Linked DNA regions of Candidatus Ruthia magnifica str. Cm (Calyptogena magnifica). Each later gene encodes a partner of the first gene's protein in a complex. Links are inferred from orthologs where the notes say so. Each region holds a gene or a part of one and is shown in the gene's direction. Other genes may lie near its edges. The genes, in order: pnp and RMAG_RS00515.

Region 1 (4,322 bases):
AGGCCTTGTGTTAGAAACACAAACAAGCACACAACTGGCACAAAAGAACAACAAAAATTAAACATTAGTAAATTCGGTGTTATTTATCAAGCAGTGGGTTGCATGAGTTGTTAACCATTAACGAAAAAATAAAAATACTCATTCACAACCAAGTCAAAAGCTCAAATTCTAAATACTGCTGGTAATCATTCAACTTTGCTTGAGTGGTGATACTAGCCTTGATGAGTCCATTAGAGCTGTGTCAATATGAATATTTTTGAATACAAAAAGCCAGTGATGTTAATGGTAAACAAAGTACAGGCTTTATTGAAAGCGACACTAAAAATCTACCTACCAACAATTACAAAGCCAACAAGCTCACTATTTTGCAGTTAGACAAAGTAAATGCAAAATTTTGGTTTTGACCTAGATTAAGCATTGCTTATGAACATTATCACTCGTCAACTTGCATCATTATTACAATCGGTAATGCCCATTGACGAAGTATTAAAAAATCATTAGACAATAATAAAAGCTTTACTCTGATAGTGAAAAGTGGTGTGTGATATGACAAACACGCTTAAATGGAAAATAACGCCATATCAATGAATGTTGATATGGTATTTATCATAAATGGTTTTACCCTTAATTGAAGTTTTAGTCACTCTGGAATATTGAACTTATTAAATCACAATACACTTGCTATTGTCATGCAAGTAGTTATTACAGTGACTACTATTGCGCTATTTTTTATAAACGCTCTTCTTGTAATACTCATTTATTTATTCTCTTCAAAAAATACCAATATCAATTAAATTTATTCATTAAAAACAATAGCAACTTTAAATCATTAACAATCAACTTTCATTAACATAAACATTAGGCTCTCAAACCAATTTCCAAACAAGTACACTTCTTAACTACACTAATAACAAATTCATTTCTAACAGTCAATAACGCATTTTATTAAAAATGCCACCACTTTCGTTTTGTATGCTTAATTAACAGTACAGGCACAATATTAATTGAACACACCCAAGAGCCAAAACACTTTCCTACCAATAATACCGAAAAATAGCAACATAATCAGTATAATTGTCTTTTTCTTTCATTCACCCTCTTCACCCTGCTTAAAGAGAAAATTTAGGGTCTGATTATATAAAAAATAATTTAAAAACAATCAAAAGCACTAGCAAACAGTCCAATATTAAATTTGGCCATATTTTGTCGTGGGTATAATGACCTCGTTTTATGGTTTAATTTGAGTTTAAGTTTTATCTAAAAATGTGTTCACTATAGGCAAAGAAAAATTTGCTTATTTCAGTACTTAGAATATATTTCAAATAAAGCTTATTAGGTTCAAACCATAAACTTATTTTTAACTTTTATTTGGAGGTTTCATGGGTATTAACACAAAAAGCTTTGTCATGGGCAAGCACACAATTACATTAGAAACAGGTCGTATTGCCAGGCAAGCACATGGTGCAGTATTAGTAAGCATGGATGACACGCAAGTATTGGTAACAGTTGTTGGTTCTAAAAAAATGCATCCTGGGCAAGATTTTTTTCCGTTATCTGTTGATTATATTGAAAAAACTTACGCAGCTGGCAAAATTCCTGGCGGTTTCTTAAAACGTGAAGCAAGACCTAGCGAGAAAGAAACACTAACTTCTAGACTGATTGACCGTCCCATTCGCCCCCTGTTTCCAAACGGTTTCATGAACGAAGTACAAGTACTTATTACAGTTATTTCTGCAAACTCAGAGGTTGATCCAGATATTATTTCAATGTTAGGTGTATCTGCCGCGCTAAGCATTTCTGGCATTCCGTTTAACGGGCCAATTGGTAGTGCTCGTGTTGGTTATTCTAATGGAAAATACACCCTTAACCCAACTTATACTGAACTGGTTGATTCAGATTTAGATATGGTGGTTGCAGGCACTGATAAGGCGATATTAATGGTTGAATCAGAAGCGAGCGAGCTTTCTGAAAAGATTATACTAGATGCGATTATATACGCACATGAACAATACCAAGTTGCCATTACCAATATTGCTGAGTTTGTCACACAAGTTGGTGTACAAAAATGGGATTGGGAAGCACCTGCTACTAACGAAGTCTTGTTAAGCAATATCAAATCACAATTTGGTAAGCAGATTAACGAAGCCTACAAAATTAAAGAAAAACTTAACCGTCATGTCAAAGTCGGTGAAATAAAAACAGCTGCAATTGAAGCGTTAGTAAATGAAGATAAAAATGGAAATTCTATTGATGAAGTCAGCAAATACTTTAATAAAGTTGAGAAATCAACTGTACGTGAGCGTATCTTAAATAACGATCCACGTATCGATGGTCGTGATAATGAAACCGTTCGCGAGTTAAAAATAGAAACAGGCGTTTTAGAAAATACACATGGTTCTGCTTTGTTTACTCGTGGTGAAACGCAAGCTTTAGTGGTAACCACACTAGGTTCTAAACGTGAAGCTCAGTTAATTGAAAAATTAGAATCTTCTGAACGTCAAAATGATTACTTTTTATTGCATTACAACTTCCCACCATACTGCGTGGGTGAAATTGGTCGTGTAGGCACCACCAAACGTCGTGAAATTGGCCATGGTCGTTTAGTGCGCCGTGGTATTGCTGCTTGTTTACCTTCAATTGAAGAATTTCCATATACAGTTCGTGTGGTATCAGAAATTACTGAATCTAATGGTTCTAGCTCTATGGCCAGTATTTGTGGTGCGTCATTATCATTAATGGATGCAGGCGTTCCAATCAAAGCACCAGTTGCTGGTATTGCTATGGGTTTGGTTAAAGAAGGTGATAGATTTACCATATTGACTGACATTTTAGGCGATGAGGATCACTTAGGTGATATGGACTTTAAAGTAGCTGGTACATCACGTGGTATAAATGCATTACAAATGGACATTAAAATCCAAGGCATCACTCGTGAAATTATGGAGATTGCTTTAAAACAAGCCAAAGAAGCAAGATTGAATATTTTAGGGCAAATGAATCAAGTCATTTGCGAACCTAACACGTCAAACAAAAATACACCTAAAACTGCCGTTATTAAAATTCAAACTGATAAAATCCGTGATTTAATTGGCAAAGGCGGAGAAACCATTAAAGGTATCATTTCAACTTCTAGTGCTAGTGTTGATGTGGATGATAATGGTAATGTTAATATTTTTTCCAATGACCAAAAATCTTTTGACACAGCCATGCAAATGGTAAAAGATGTGACTACCACACCTAAGATAGGTAAAGTTTACACTGGCAAGGTTGTTAAAATTGTTGATTTTGGTGCTTTTATTAATATTAAACCTAATCAAGATGGCTTGTTACATATCTCTGAAATTGCCCATGAACGCGTTGATAAAGTAGAAAATCACCTTAAAGAAGGTGATGAAATTGACGTTAAAGTCTTAAGTTTAGACAGAGGCCGTATTAAATTATCTCGTAAAGTATTATTAGAAAAGTAACTTAAAAACTAATTAGTTTTGTATTAAACCACCCAATGGGTGGTTTAATATGGTTAGCTTATTATCATACAAATAATTTCAGTCTTTTTATTAGTGATTGTCATCTGGTATTATTTACCTCAAGAGTAAGAGTTTTAGTAAAATAATTGGCTTTGCTTAGACTTGTATTCATTATTAAACACCTCAAACCTACTCATTCCAGGAGTACTAAATGACTAAAACCATGGCTTTTCAAGCATTTATCTCGGTAAAACAAATATATTAATGTGTACATATCAGCACTTGAAACAAACAACTAACGCACTCATAATAAATACACCTTTATTTATAATCAGTTGACTCTTAACTGGAAACAATATCCAAAGCTAACTTCTCTATTATTTATAGCACTGTAATCACTTATTACGCCTGGATTTGCGTTATTACTTAGCTCAACACTTAATCATAAAACCTTAACTAATGTGCAATTAAGCGGTATTATTCTTGTATTGATTGGTTTTGGTGTTTATGAATATAGCGGGAAAGTGCTGTGGATAAAAAATAATAGAATTAGAAAAAAACTAGTTCACTTTGAACATGCTATTGAGACGTTAAACAATGTGGCATTTCGTCAAACTAAAAAAATTGATGAATTGGAAGAAATACTTAAACATTTATCCATAAAAATTAGACAATCTAACAATACTCAAGAGAGTCGTCATAAACAACCAAACAACCAGACGCCGCATTTGACAACTTACCAATTATTTGAACAATGGTTGCTACCTATTTACGATTCAACATAGAAACATCAAAAGTCAATCTATCCCAGCCATAAGTAATAAAGTTACAAATATTACTATGTAAGTTACTATA
Region 2 (11,419 bases), 390 kb from region 1 along the record:
AGATCGCTCAATCTGAAGGTGCGAATAATTGCACTTTTGTTAATACTTGGATGCACATAGGTTTTGTCAATATTGATGATGAAAAAATGAGCAAATCATTGAATAATTTTTTTACCATTCGTAGCATATTAGAAAGCTATAATTGCGAAACCTTGCGTTATTTCATCATGAGTTCTCATTATCGCAGTCCACTTAATTTTTCAGATGATAATCTTAATAAAGCCAAGTCGTCATTATCTCGTTTATACACTGCCATTCGTGGTCTAAATACTTCTAGCACGGTAACTGAGAAAGTGCCTATGTATTTTGACTATTCAGTACGATTTAATGAAGCGCTTGATAATGACTTTAACACACCCATCGCTTTAAGCATTTTATTTGAACTGGCAAAAACAGTCAATTTACAACGCAAAAAGGACGTTGATCAAGCCAATGCTTTAGCACAATTATTAAAAAAACTCGGTGATTATATTGGCATTTTGCAAATGGACGCAGATAAATTCTTAAAACAAGGTATTTCTTTATCGAATAGCGAGGTTGATGTAAAAATTACTAGCAGAAATGAAGCCAGAGCCGATAAAAATTTTGCACTAAGTGATCAAATTAGAGACAAGTTAGCCGAGCTTGGCATTGTACTAGAGGATAATGCTAATGACACTACTTGGCGTAGAAAATAACATTGACTGGTCTTTAATAGATACCATTTTATTAGACATGGACGGTATACTTTACTAGACTTGCATTTTGATTTACATTTTTGAATGGAATATAATGCCCTTGATCTTTGCCAATAAGCACAACCTGACACACCAACAATCAAAAGATAAAATCTATCCTATTCTTCGAGCGTAAGAGGGAAGGCTACATTGGTATTGTTTGGATTATTGGTAAAAAGTGTTCAAACTGGATATCGCCAAACTCAAAGAAAATATGGCTCATTTAATCCAAATACACCCGTTTGTACTAGACTTTTTAGAATAAGCAAAACAACATAAAAAGCGTATTTATTTAGTCACTAACGCTCATATAAAAACCATTCAATTAAAAATTCTGGTCACTAATTTTATCACAGTATTTTAATGCCATTATTTCATCACATAACTATAACGTGGTTAAAGAAGAACAAGATTTTTGGCACCAACTAAACAAAACGATTCATTTGAACAAACAAAAAAGTATCTTTTTTGACGATTCTTTTTCTGTACTAAGTGCCGCCAAACAATACGGCATTGATACCATCATTGCCATTAACAAACCCAGTTCTAAAATGAGTATGAAATCAATAGAGGGTTTATTAACATCGAAACTTTCGAACAAACGTTACCCATTAAGACACATTTATAAAAGATAAACACGCGGCTTTATTCATCTAAAAATTGTTAAACAAATGAATCAATGTAATATTATCATCCATGCTGGTGATATTATTGATGCACAAACCTTTTAAACACTCAAGCACAGGTAAAAATTAATTGTTATTTAGGGTAATAATATTTAAATTTAGTAAAAAATTAAGCCTATTTAAATGCAAAAATTATCATTTATGGACAACACCAATAAACAAGCCATCGATTAAGAAAAACCTTGGATTATCAATCTAGACTCTTCTTGGAAAATGCATAATCATGGCAGTGTCAAACACTTCATTCTTGAAGTTAGTCACTCTCAAGAATGAAAAGTCACCCCTTTTATATGTTTGCTTAAGTAACAATGCTAATAAACCCCTCTATTGACTTAATATTTTGTTAAAGCTATTATTCAATGTGCTTATGGGTTTATGTTAAATAGTCCTTAGTAGTTAAGATTTACACGCTTGATACCAGTAAAGCTAATTTCAAAGGTGGTTGATATTATCATCTAAAAAGCAAGTGCAAGTTCAGCAAAATTTGTAACTGTATTAGATACAGGTAAAATTTACCCTTAGTTTTTGCTTGAATGACTTAATGAGCATCTTTCAAGCCTCACCACTAATTGACAATACAACTAACACTAAAGAAGAACAAACCAAAGTACTTTAATACCACTCAGTCTTGGAAGGACTAACTACATGGATAAATCAAGCAAATTTTATTAGATGAACCTACCCACCATAGATATAGAAAATTTAACAATGATAGAGGTTACGATTACTTGCATAAACTAATTCCGATTTAGACGGTTATGGTACGCTCAATGCCAATGATGCCTTCTCATTAGACAACACTGGACAACTTGATACTGATAGAATGTAGATAATAATATTGATACAGATGCTGGTGGTGTATTTTATACTACTGACTAAAACCCCAAACCAATCCTTAACTTACACTAATTTTCACCTCAGAAGTATCGGTCTAAGCAACCGAAGACCAGTTACAGATATCAAATTATCTTTACTGATAACGATAAAATAGACGATACAACCGTTTTTTAGCTAACACTAAATGAGAGTACAAAACAACTAAGTGACACGCCAACCAATAGCAACACTGGTATTAATAATGGTAAAAATGCCGATATTGAATAATCCTTTGTCATTACAGTTATCAACATCGATGATACGCCAGTAACTTACCAAAAATTAGAATATTTCAATAATCATTAGGAAAATAGTATGCCAATTACCTTTAGCGTAGTAAATATTGACGCCACTTATGATGATAACGATACGCTAATTTGGACACTTATCTTTAATGCTACAAAAATGGTACAGCTTTAGTCAGTAGAAACACCACACCAAGTACTAATTACAATGGTAATTTCGAGGCTCATATAAATGATGGCAACGACGGTAATGACACAATTGCTATTAATATTACCATTGAGTTTGTAAATAATACACCCACCATTACTTGCAGCTCGAGTCAAGTACAACGGCTAATGATATCGAGAGTGATAGTTTAAACTTCAGTATTCAATATAAACCCAGTTGGTCAGCTTTTAATACTGCAACTGGTACATTAAATGGCACACCAATAGAAAGTAATATTGGTGGAGGTTTTAACCATAGTATCAGATTTATTAACAGGTATTACTTGGCAAACACCATTACCATGCCCAATACTTTTTTATCAAGTGATGTGGTTGGTTAATACCAACTTCATAGCCATTAAAGTTGCAGTGAATACTAATGATGGTCATCTTATCACTTTAGAAACAAGTGTTAAAAACTTAGAGGATAATGGCGGCATTGTAACAAATTTTGACAATATTAACAATGCACTCACCAGATTATGGTAGTTGCAAATACTTTAGAAAATAGTAATGGCTCTGGTGGTGATTCAGCCCCAGCAGATAATATAGCAGACAACTAAATCATTAGTATTGACTCTAGTGCTGACTTTTTACAACAAGCCATTGAATAGTACTCTTGCATGGCAAGGTTATTATTGAAATCTCTGACATCTATACTGACAATATCTATCTACGTAAAAGTCTCACCATTCAAGGCAAACCCATAATGATCTAAATGTAACTGGATTTAGCAGTGTAACAAACGAAAGTTATAACTTCAACGTAACTAGTCTAGTTAGCTACAAAAATAATTCGACAAATACATTTACGCAACCATTGAGGTTAACGATAGAGCATTAATTTTATAAAATTTAATCATTAACACGACCCCGTTATCATACTCAAAAGGTTACTAATAGAGGTTATTTAAAAGACATCGTTCTGAATGGCCGCAATTATGACATTTTAATTTTTAATAATTCAATCATTACGTTAAAGGATACCAATGTATTACTGATGGTTATGTTTTAAATAATTGTAAAGCAACGATTTGTGGCTCAAGCATTGTTACCAGTGCTAATTCCAATATGATTTTAAAATCAGATAATACGCTAAATATCACCCAAAATGATACTAACAATTCTACTAAAGACTCTAATTTAATTGTGTTTGGCAATACCTCAGTATCTTTACAAGGCAAAAACAACACGATCAATATTAATAAGCAAAAATTGAGGTTTATGCAGGCTCTTCTATGAATTTAAGCGGTATTGATGCTAATGCAATTTTAGTTATCTCAAAAAAATTGAAGTCAGTTGTTCGTCATTTAAAATCGATATTTGGAATGATAACACGTCCATCAGTGTCGTAATTTAATCGTCAGAAGGAGAAATTGGGTAAATTCGAGCTAGCAACGTAGTTATTAGTGGTGACTCGTAAGGACTTACAATTGTTATTTATGTTGAAAATAGCAATAATGCTTATCGAAGTATATGTCCATAACTAATTAATAAATTTAGCATATAAGATTAACTAATTTACAAAAAATACCATTAAAGAAACTACCGGAAAACAATTTAACCATCAAGCAACAGTTAAACTATTTAGCTAAAAAATAGATGATAACCTTAAAAAGGGTGATATTAATTTATTACTAGAATTTAGAGAAACTACACATTTAACGTGTAAAGTAATACGCTTTTATAAAACAATTGGGTGCTTAAAAAATCGACATTATTATCCTAGACCCACATCAAATACCAAATGTCATTTAACAACAAGTGCTTAAAATAGGGGTAGAATTATGAGTGATTCAAATGATAAAATTAACCAAATTATGTTTTTTTTAACAAAGAGGATTTGCTGGTAAAAAGCCTAGTTGTAGGCTTATTCTCTCAAGAAAATTTAAATACTAAGTGATAAAAAAATACCTTACAAGCGCCTGAAGGCATGGATAGATTTAGAATCTTTTATGTTTAAATTTTCATACTGAGGGTACGTTTATGGATAAATTATTACTAATTTTCCTCAAGTAATCTGGCGAAATCCAAAAAACTGCAATTGATAATTTACATCGATTAGAGCTATTAATACTGACAATTGGATAGATACGTAACCATTGCGTAATAAATTGGTACACGAATATGTAGATAATACCACACAATTACTTATCCACTTGTTTCTAAATAAAGAATTTTTTTGAATTAAGTCAAAGTTTTACAAACCTTAAACATATTTAAGAAAATTGTTAGTTTATAAAGTATAATCATTAGTTTTTTATTGTAGGAAACATTTTTTATGAAAAATGCTTTTTATGCACAATCAGGTGGTGTAACTGCTGTAATTAATGCATCAGCTTGTGGCGTGATTGAAACAGTACGTAAACATCCAGATAAAATCGGCACGATATATGCAGGTCAAAATGGTATTATTGGCGCGTTAACTGAAAATTTAATTGATACTTCTAAAGAATCTAATGCTGATATTAAAGCCTTAAAACATACCCCTTCTGGTGGCTTTGGCTCTTGTCGTTATAAGATGAAATCTTTAGAGACAAACAAAGCTGAATACGAAAGATTGATCGAAGTCTTTAAAGAATATGATGTTGGTTATTTCTTTTACAATGGCGGTGGTGATTCAGCAGATACTTGCTTAAAGGTATCTCAATTATCTAAATCAATGGGCTACCCAATTCAGGCGATTCATGTGCCTAAAACAGTGGATAATGATTTGCCAATTACAGATAATTGCCCTGGCTTTGGCTCGGTTGCTAAATATATTGCTGTTTCTATTATGGAAGCCAGTTTTGACGTCGCCTCAATGGCAGCAACTTCAACTAAAATTTTTGTCCTTGAAGTCATGGGTCGTCATGCGGGTTGGATTGCAGCAGCAGGGGGATTGGTTGATAATTCAATTCCTGTGGTGATTTTATTCCCAGAAGTTGATTTTGATGAAAAGAAATTTTTAGCTAAAGTTAACAAAAACGTCAAAGAATTTAATTACTGCACAATCGTTGTATCCGAAGGTGCAAAATGGCCAGATGGCTGTTTCCTGGCAGAACAAGGCACTCATGATGACTTTGGTAATGCACAACTTGGTGGTGCAGCACCTGTTGTTGCTAATTTAATCAAAGATACCTTGGGTTATAAATACCACTGGGCAGTTGCAGATTACTTGCAACGTGCTGCTCGTCACTTAGCCTCAAAATCCGATGTTGAACAAGCTTATGCATTAGGTGTAGCAGCTGTTAACATGGCACTTGAAGGTAAAAATTCAGTCATGCCTACCATTATTCGAACTTCAAATAATCCCTACACTTGGGAGATTGGCTCAGGTGAGTTAAAAGATGTCGCTAACGTTGAAAAAATGATGCCCATGAATTACATTTCTAACGATGGTTTTGGTATTACTGACGCTTGCCGTGAATATTTACAACCACTTATCGAAGGTGAAGACTATCCACCATACAAAAATGGCTTGCCTGATTATGTGGTGATGAAAAAAATAATGACGGATAAAAAATTACCCACATTCGAAATTTAGGTATTACTACAAGGAGCCAAGGTCTCTTTTTTAACAAAAAAATATTAAATAAAACAGACAAGGAGAAAAAATGAACATAATTTTATTAGGCCCTCCGGGCGCAGGCAAAGGCACTCAAGCAACTAACATTTGTCAAAAGTATTCAATCCCCCAAATATCAACTGGCGATATGCTGCGTGAAGCTGTTAAAGCAGACACACCATTAGGCATTGAAGCCAAAAAAGTTATGGATGTAGGTGGTTTAATTTCTGATGATATTATTATCGGTTTGGTTAAAGAAAGAATCCAGGAAAATGATTGTAAAAATGGCTTTTTATTTGATGGCTTTCCACGCACAATCGTTCAAGCAGAAGCTTTGAAAACGGATGGTGTTAAAATTGACTTTGTGGTTGAAATTCAAGTTCCATATGAAGATATTATTGCCCGCATGTCTGGTCGTCGTGCTCACTTAACATCAGGTCGCACTTATCACATTGTCTATAATCCACCCAAGGTTGAAGGCATTGATGATATTACTGGCGAAGAACTAATACAACGTACGGACGATGCTGAAGATACGGTGCGTGCACGTCTAAACATCTATCATAAGCAAACCAAACCATTGGTTGATTATTATCAATCTTGGATGAATAAAAATAGTGATGCCCCTAAATATGGCGCAGTTGTTGGCGTAGGCACTCTTGACGAAGTTAGAGATCGTGTTTACGCACAACTAAATTAAGCAATTTAATCTCTTTGAATAAATTTAGTACAAGAGAAATTAACATTCCCTTTCGTCCCATTCTTTTAGATGTGTCATAGGAAATAAAACCTAACAATTTTTTTAAACTCGCCTGAAAATCTTCAAGATTTAACTCAAAATAACGGCTATTAAGCAAACAATAAAGAAAAGAATATTCATTTTTGGAAAGAGTATAATTAATTATTGCAGTTTTTATCCAAATGTTAAGAAGAAACTCTAATGTTCCAGTCATTTGTTGCTAGTAAACCCACATTTAAGCAGCCTACTTATCGCAATGATGAAAATAGACTCATTGTTACCATTTTTACAAAATTCAATTGGTAACAACTTTTAACCGTCGTAATTAACCATATCCAAGACGTTTTAAGCTTATGAAAGCCAACCACTCCCTCATTAAAAAACTACTTAAACTTAGATCTCGCTTAATTGAAATAGATTTAGGTCATGGTATTAAAACCAAATATTGGAACAAGAACTAGCACTCAATAATTGACATAAACCGATTCTATTAAATTATTAGATTATCCCCTTACTATACAGGCAATTATTAACTATAATCAATCCTGAAGAAAATTTGCACACAACCAAAAGGAGAAAATAAAATAATGGATACAATTCTTATCCTTGCCATTTCGGCATCAATTATCGCTGTTTTATACGGTCTATTTACAATTATTTGGATTAACAAACAACCTGCAGGTAGTGACAAAATGAAAGAAATTTCAGATGCAATTACACAAGGTGCAAATGCTTACCTAAATCGTCAATATTCAACCATTGCCATAGTAGGTGTTGTTTTGCTTATCATCATTACTTACTTTTTAGGCGTTACCATTGGTCTTGGATTTTTAGTTGGTGCAGTATTGTCAGGTGTAACAGGCTACATCGGCATGAACGTATCAGTTAAATCTAATTCTCGCACAGCGCAAGCAGCCAATAACGGCATGAATACTGCTTTTCAAGTTGCTTTTAAAGGTGGCGCTGTTACAGGTATGTTGGTTGTTGGTTTGGCACTATTGGGTGTTTCTGGTTACTACGCCGGTATGATTGAATATGGTGTTGCACAAAAAGACGCATTGCACGCTCTTATTGGTCTTGCATTTGGCGGCTCACTCATTTCAATTTTCGCACGTTTAGGTGGTGGCATATTCACTAAAGGTGCTGATGTTGGTGCTGACATTGTTGGTAAAGTTGAAGCTGGAATTCCAGAAGACGATCCGCGCAATCCTGCAGTTATAGCTGACAACGTTGGTGACAACGTTGGTGATTGTGCAGGCATGGCTGCTGACTTATTTGAAACTTACGCGGTGACTATTGTTGCAACTATGATGCTTGCAGGCGTTCTAGGCTTGGGCGATAATGCTATTTTGTATCCACTGGCTTTAGGTGCAGCTTCAATTATTACCTCTATTGTAGGTACTTTTTTTGTTAAAGTCTCCGATAATGGTTCTATCATGGGCGCTCTATATAAAGGCTTAATCGCCTCAGCAGGCATGGCTGCGATTGCTTTTTATTTTATCACCAATCACATGAATATGGAAATAAATTTATTCTACGCATCACTCATTGGTTTAGTGCTAACAGCTGTTATGGTTGTGATAACAGAATATTACACATCAACTGAATATAGCCCTGTGCAACATGTTGCCGAAGCATCACTCACAGGTGATGGTACTAACGTTATTGCCGGTATTGGCTTGAGTATGAAATCTACCTCCCTTCCTGTACTTGCAGTATGCTCAAGTATTTGGGGTGCGTATGAACTGGGTGGCTTATACGCCATTGCAATTGCAGCAACGGCTATGCTATCAATGACAGGTGTTATTGTCGCACTTGATGCTTACGGCCCAATTACGGACAATGCAGGTGGTATCGCGGAAATGGCCGAACTTCCAGAAAAAATTCGTAAAATTACTGATCCTCTAGATGCCGTTGGCAACACCACTAAGGCGGTAACCAAAGGTTATGCAATTGCTTCTGCCGGCTTAGCGACATTGGTATTGTTTGCTGACTTTACTAATGAATTACGTACTATTGAGCAATTCAAAGATATTGCATTTGACTTATCTAACCATAAAGTAATCATTGGTTTATTCTTAGGTGGTTTAGTGCCTTATTTATTTGGTGCAATGGCAATGGAGGCTGTTGGTCGTGCTGCAGGCGATATTGTCAATGAAGTTCGTCGTCAATTTAGAGAAATTCCAGATATTATGAATTACACACAAAAACCTGATTATTCTAAAGCGGTTGATATGCTGACCAAATCTGCCATTAAAGAAATGATATTACCTTCTATTCTACCAATTGCATTTCCAGTTATCGTTGGCTTGCTATTAGGCGCTGAAGCACTAGGCGGGTTACTAATCGGTTCTATCGTAACGGGTATTTTTGTTGCAATCTCAATGACCACGGGTGGTGGCGCATGGGACAACGCTAAAAAATATATCGAAGACGGTCACTTTGGTGGTAAAGGCTCAGATACTCATAAAGCTGCTGTTACTGGTGATACAGTGGGCGACCCATACAAAGATACAGCAGGTCCTGCTATTAATCCATTAATTAAGATTATTAACATTGTTGCAATTATGATTATTCCTTTTCTGTAACAATCAATTGATCCATTAAAATTGAGAATGATTGATTCTTTTTCTACGTCTGAAGCAATATAAATAACCAAAAGGGAAATCCATTATACTTTTTTATAAGCATTATTTTTGAATATGTAAACCTAAATCTTTGATATTTTTACTTAGCATAAAATCCGCTTGTACTTTTAATAATTTATTCGCACATTCGTACAAATCGTTATATTCAGGAACGCCAGTGTCAAAACGCTGATCAGTCAAATAATAAAAGAAACTTTTGTAGGAAAATACACCAATTTTTAAAATAATAAAAGTTGAGTTTTCATCTTCCCAAACAACCGCTGGGGTAAACGTTGATTCGTCTTCACCTTCTTTGGTAATTTCAATATTAGCTAAATTAGCCTCAATTTTCTCTTTTCTCCAACGACGATCAACCGCACTTTGAATGGTCTTTATTTCTAATTCTGTAAAGTCAATACTCATAATTAATGCACTGTTAATAATTGTTCTATATCTGATTGCTTCTCTATCATGCCGCCCGCTTCTATTTCTTCATCCGTTGCATCACGCACTAAAAGAATTTCAAGCAAAAACTTAACTTCACGGCCACAAAGCAGATTATTACCATCAATGGTGACTGTTTTATCATCTACCTTAGTTACTAAAAATTCCTTAGAGTCTCCCTTGGAATTTTCCATAACAACTTTGGCACCGATTTTTTGATATTCTAGTGGAACGTTTTCAATTTTATCAATAAAAACTAAAGTTTCGTCACGAGATCCATAGATTTTTTCTACATCAATGTTAACTTCAAGGATATCGCCTTGCTTTCTGCCTTCTAGCTCAGAAATAACTTGTTTACCTAGTGTATCATTAACACCGTGCACATAGCCGACTGGATACTCAATTTCTGAAAAGACATTGCCTGTTTTTTTATCAATAACTTTATAGATAAGCTCAACATATTTAGCTTCTTGAATAACATTATTCACAACTTTTAAAAAATTGTTGTGCCAAAAATCTTAACCACATCATCTTCATAACCAAGTACAAGCCTTCCTAAGTATTCACCTTCTTTTTTAGAGTGAGTTTGCTTATACAATACAGTCACATACTGACCACGACGGATCATACCCAAATATCCTGCATTTTTCTCAAGACCCTTAGTTAGTTCACTACGAGCAAATTGTTTTCCCATTTCAATTTCATTGGCACCACGCAAAAAATCCTCTGAAAAATGACGACTAAAAGCGCCGTAATTACTATTATTAGAATATTTAACTAAGTCATCCCACATTGGGCTCGCAATTGCTAAAATCTCCTCATCTGTTTTATCAATAATATTCATTTATCCACCAATACTCCAATAAAACGTTTTTTCTTAAAATATACAATAGATAAAAATTTAAACTAAATCTCTATTTTTCATCTTTTTCACCAACTAAATGGTAACAAGGCGCCTTCTCTAATGTATATTTACCAGTAACACGATCACGATGAGACACTGTCAATACATGCCAGTTTTTATCATCTAATTTCATAGCGTCACCACGATAATAGTAACCAGGCCAGCGAGTTTCTTTACGGAACAAGGTATGCTGAGTCACACATTCAGAAGTGCGATGGCGGTGTCTTAACTCCCACCCACGCATCAACTGATGAAAATCTTCTGCACCAATGTGCTCTAAATCTTCTTCTAAAATAGCTAATTTCTTCAAGCCTATATTAAGCAATTTGTCGTTAGTTACATAAGAAACAGTAACACCACCACAATATTCATCCATAAGCTTTTGCAAACGTTGTAATCCACTCATTGGCAAAATGTAACTTGGCGATA

Evidence for each region.
Region 2: pnp (region 1) and RMAG_RS00515 share a complex: the UniProt entries of both Bacillus subtilis proteins name them as parts of the possible RNA degradosome complex. The link is inferred for Candidatus Ruthia magnifica str. Cm (Calyptogena magnifica) from one-to-one orthologs.

Annotation. Positions count from the first base shown.
Region 1 is NC_008610.1:502,356-506,677, reverse strand. The notes cover bases 1,007-3,923. They hold pnp (polyribonucleotide nucleotidyltransferase), read left to right. Parts: upstream 1,007-1,379; coding sequence 1,380-3,467; downstream 3,468-3,923. Outside these bases: RMAG_RS02310 (SlyX family protein), read left to right, coding at 3,929-4,252. UniProt on the Bacillus subtilis protein: Involved in mRNA degradation. Catalyzes the phosphorolysis of single-stranded polyribonucleotides processively in the 3'- to 5'-direction. Necessary for competence development in Bacillus subtilis.
Region 2 is NC_008610.1:105,742-117,160, reverse strand. The notes cover bases 4,338-7,132. They hold RMAG_RS00515 (6-phosphofructokinase), read left to right. Parts: upstream 4,338-5,010; coding sequence 5,011-6,255; downstream 6,256-7,132. Other genes in these bases: adk (adenylate kinase), read left to right, coding at 6,326-6,976. Outside these bases: cysS (cysteine--tRNA ligase), read left to right, coding at 1-677; RMAG_RS05950 (HAD-IA family hydrolase), read left to right, coding at 1,109-1,351; RMAG_RS00525 (hypothetical protein), read left to right, coding at 2,971-3,219; RMAG_RS00520 (hypothetical protein), read right to left, coding at 3,734-3,922; RMAG_RS00500 (sodium-translocating pyrophosphatase), read left to right, coding at 7,603-9,603; RMAG_RS00495 (hypothetical protein), read right to left, coding at 9,706-10,065; RMAG_RS00490 (FKBP-type peptidyl-prolyl cis-trans isomerase), read right to left, coding at 10,068-10,574; RMAG_RS00485 (hypothetical protein), read right to left, coding at 10,580-10,930; aprA (adenylyl-sulfate reductase subunit alpha), read right to left, coding at 11,001-11,419. UniProt on the Bacillus subtilis protein: Catalyzes the phosphorylation of D-fructose 6-phosphate to fructose 1,6-bisphosphate by ATP, the first committing step of glycolysis.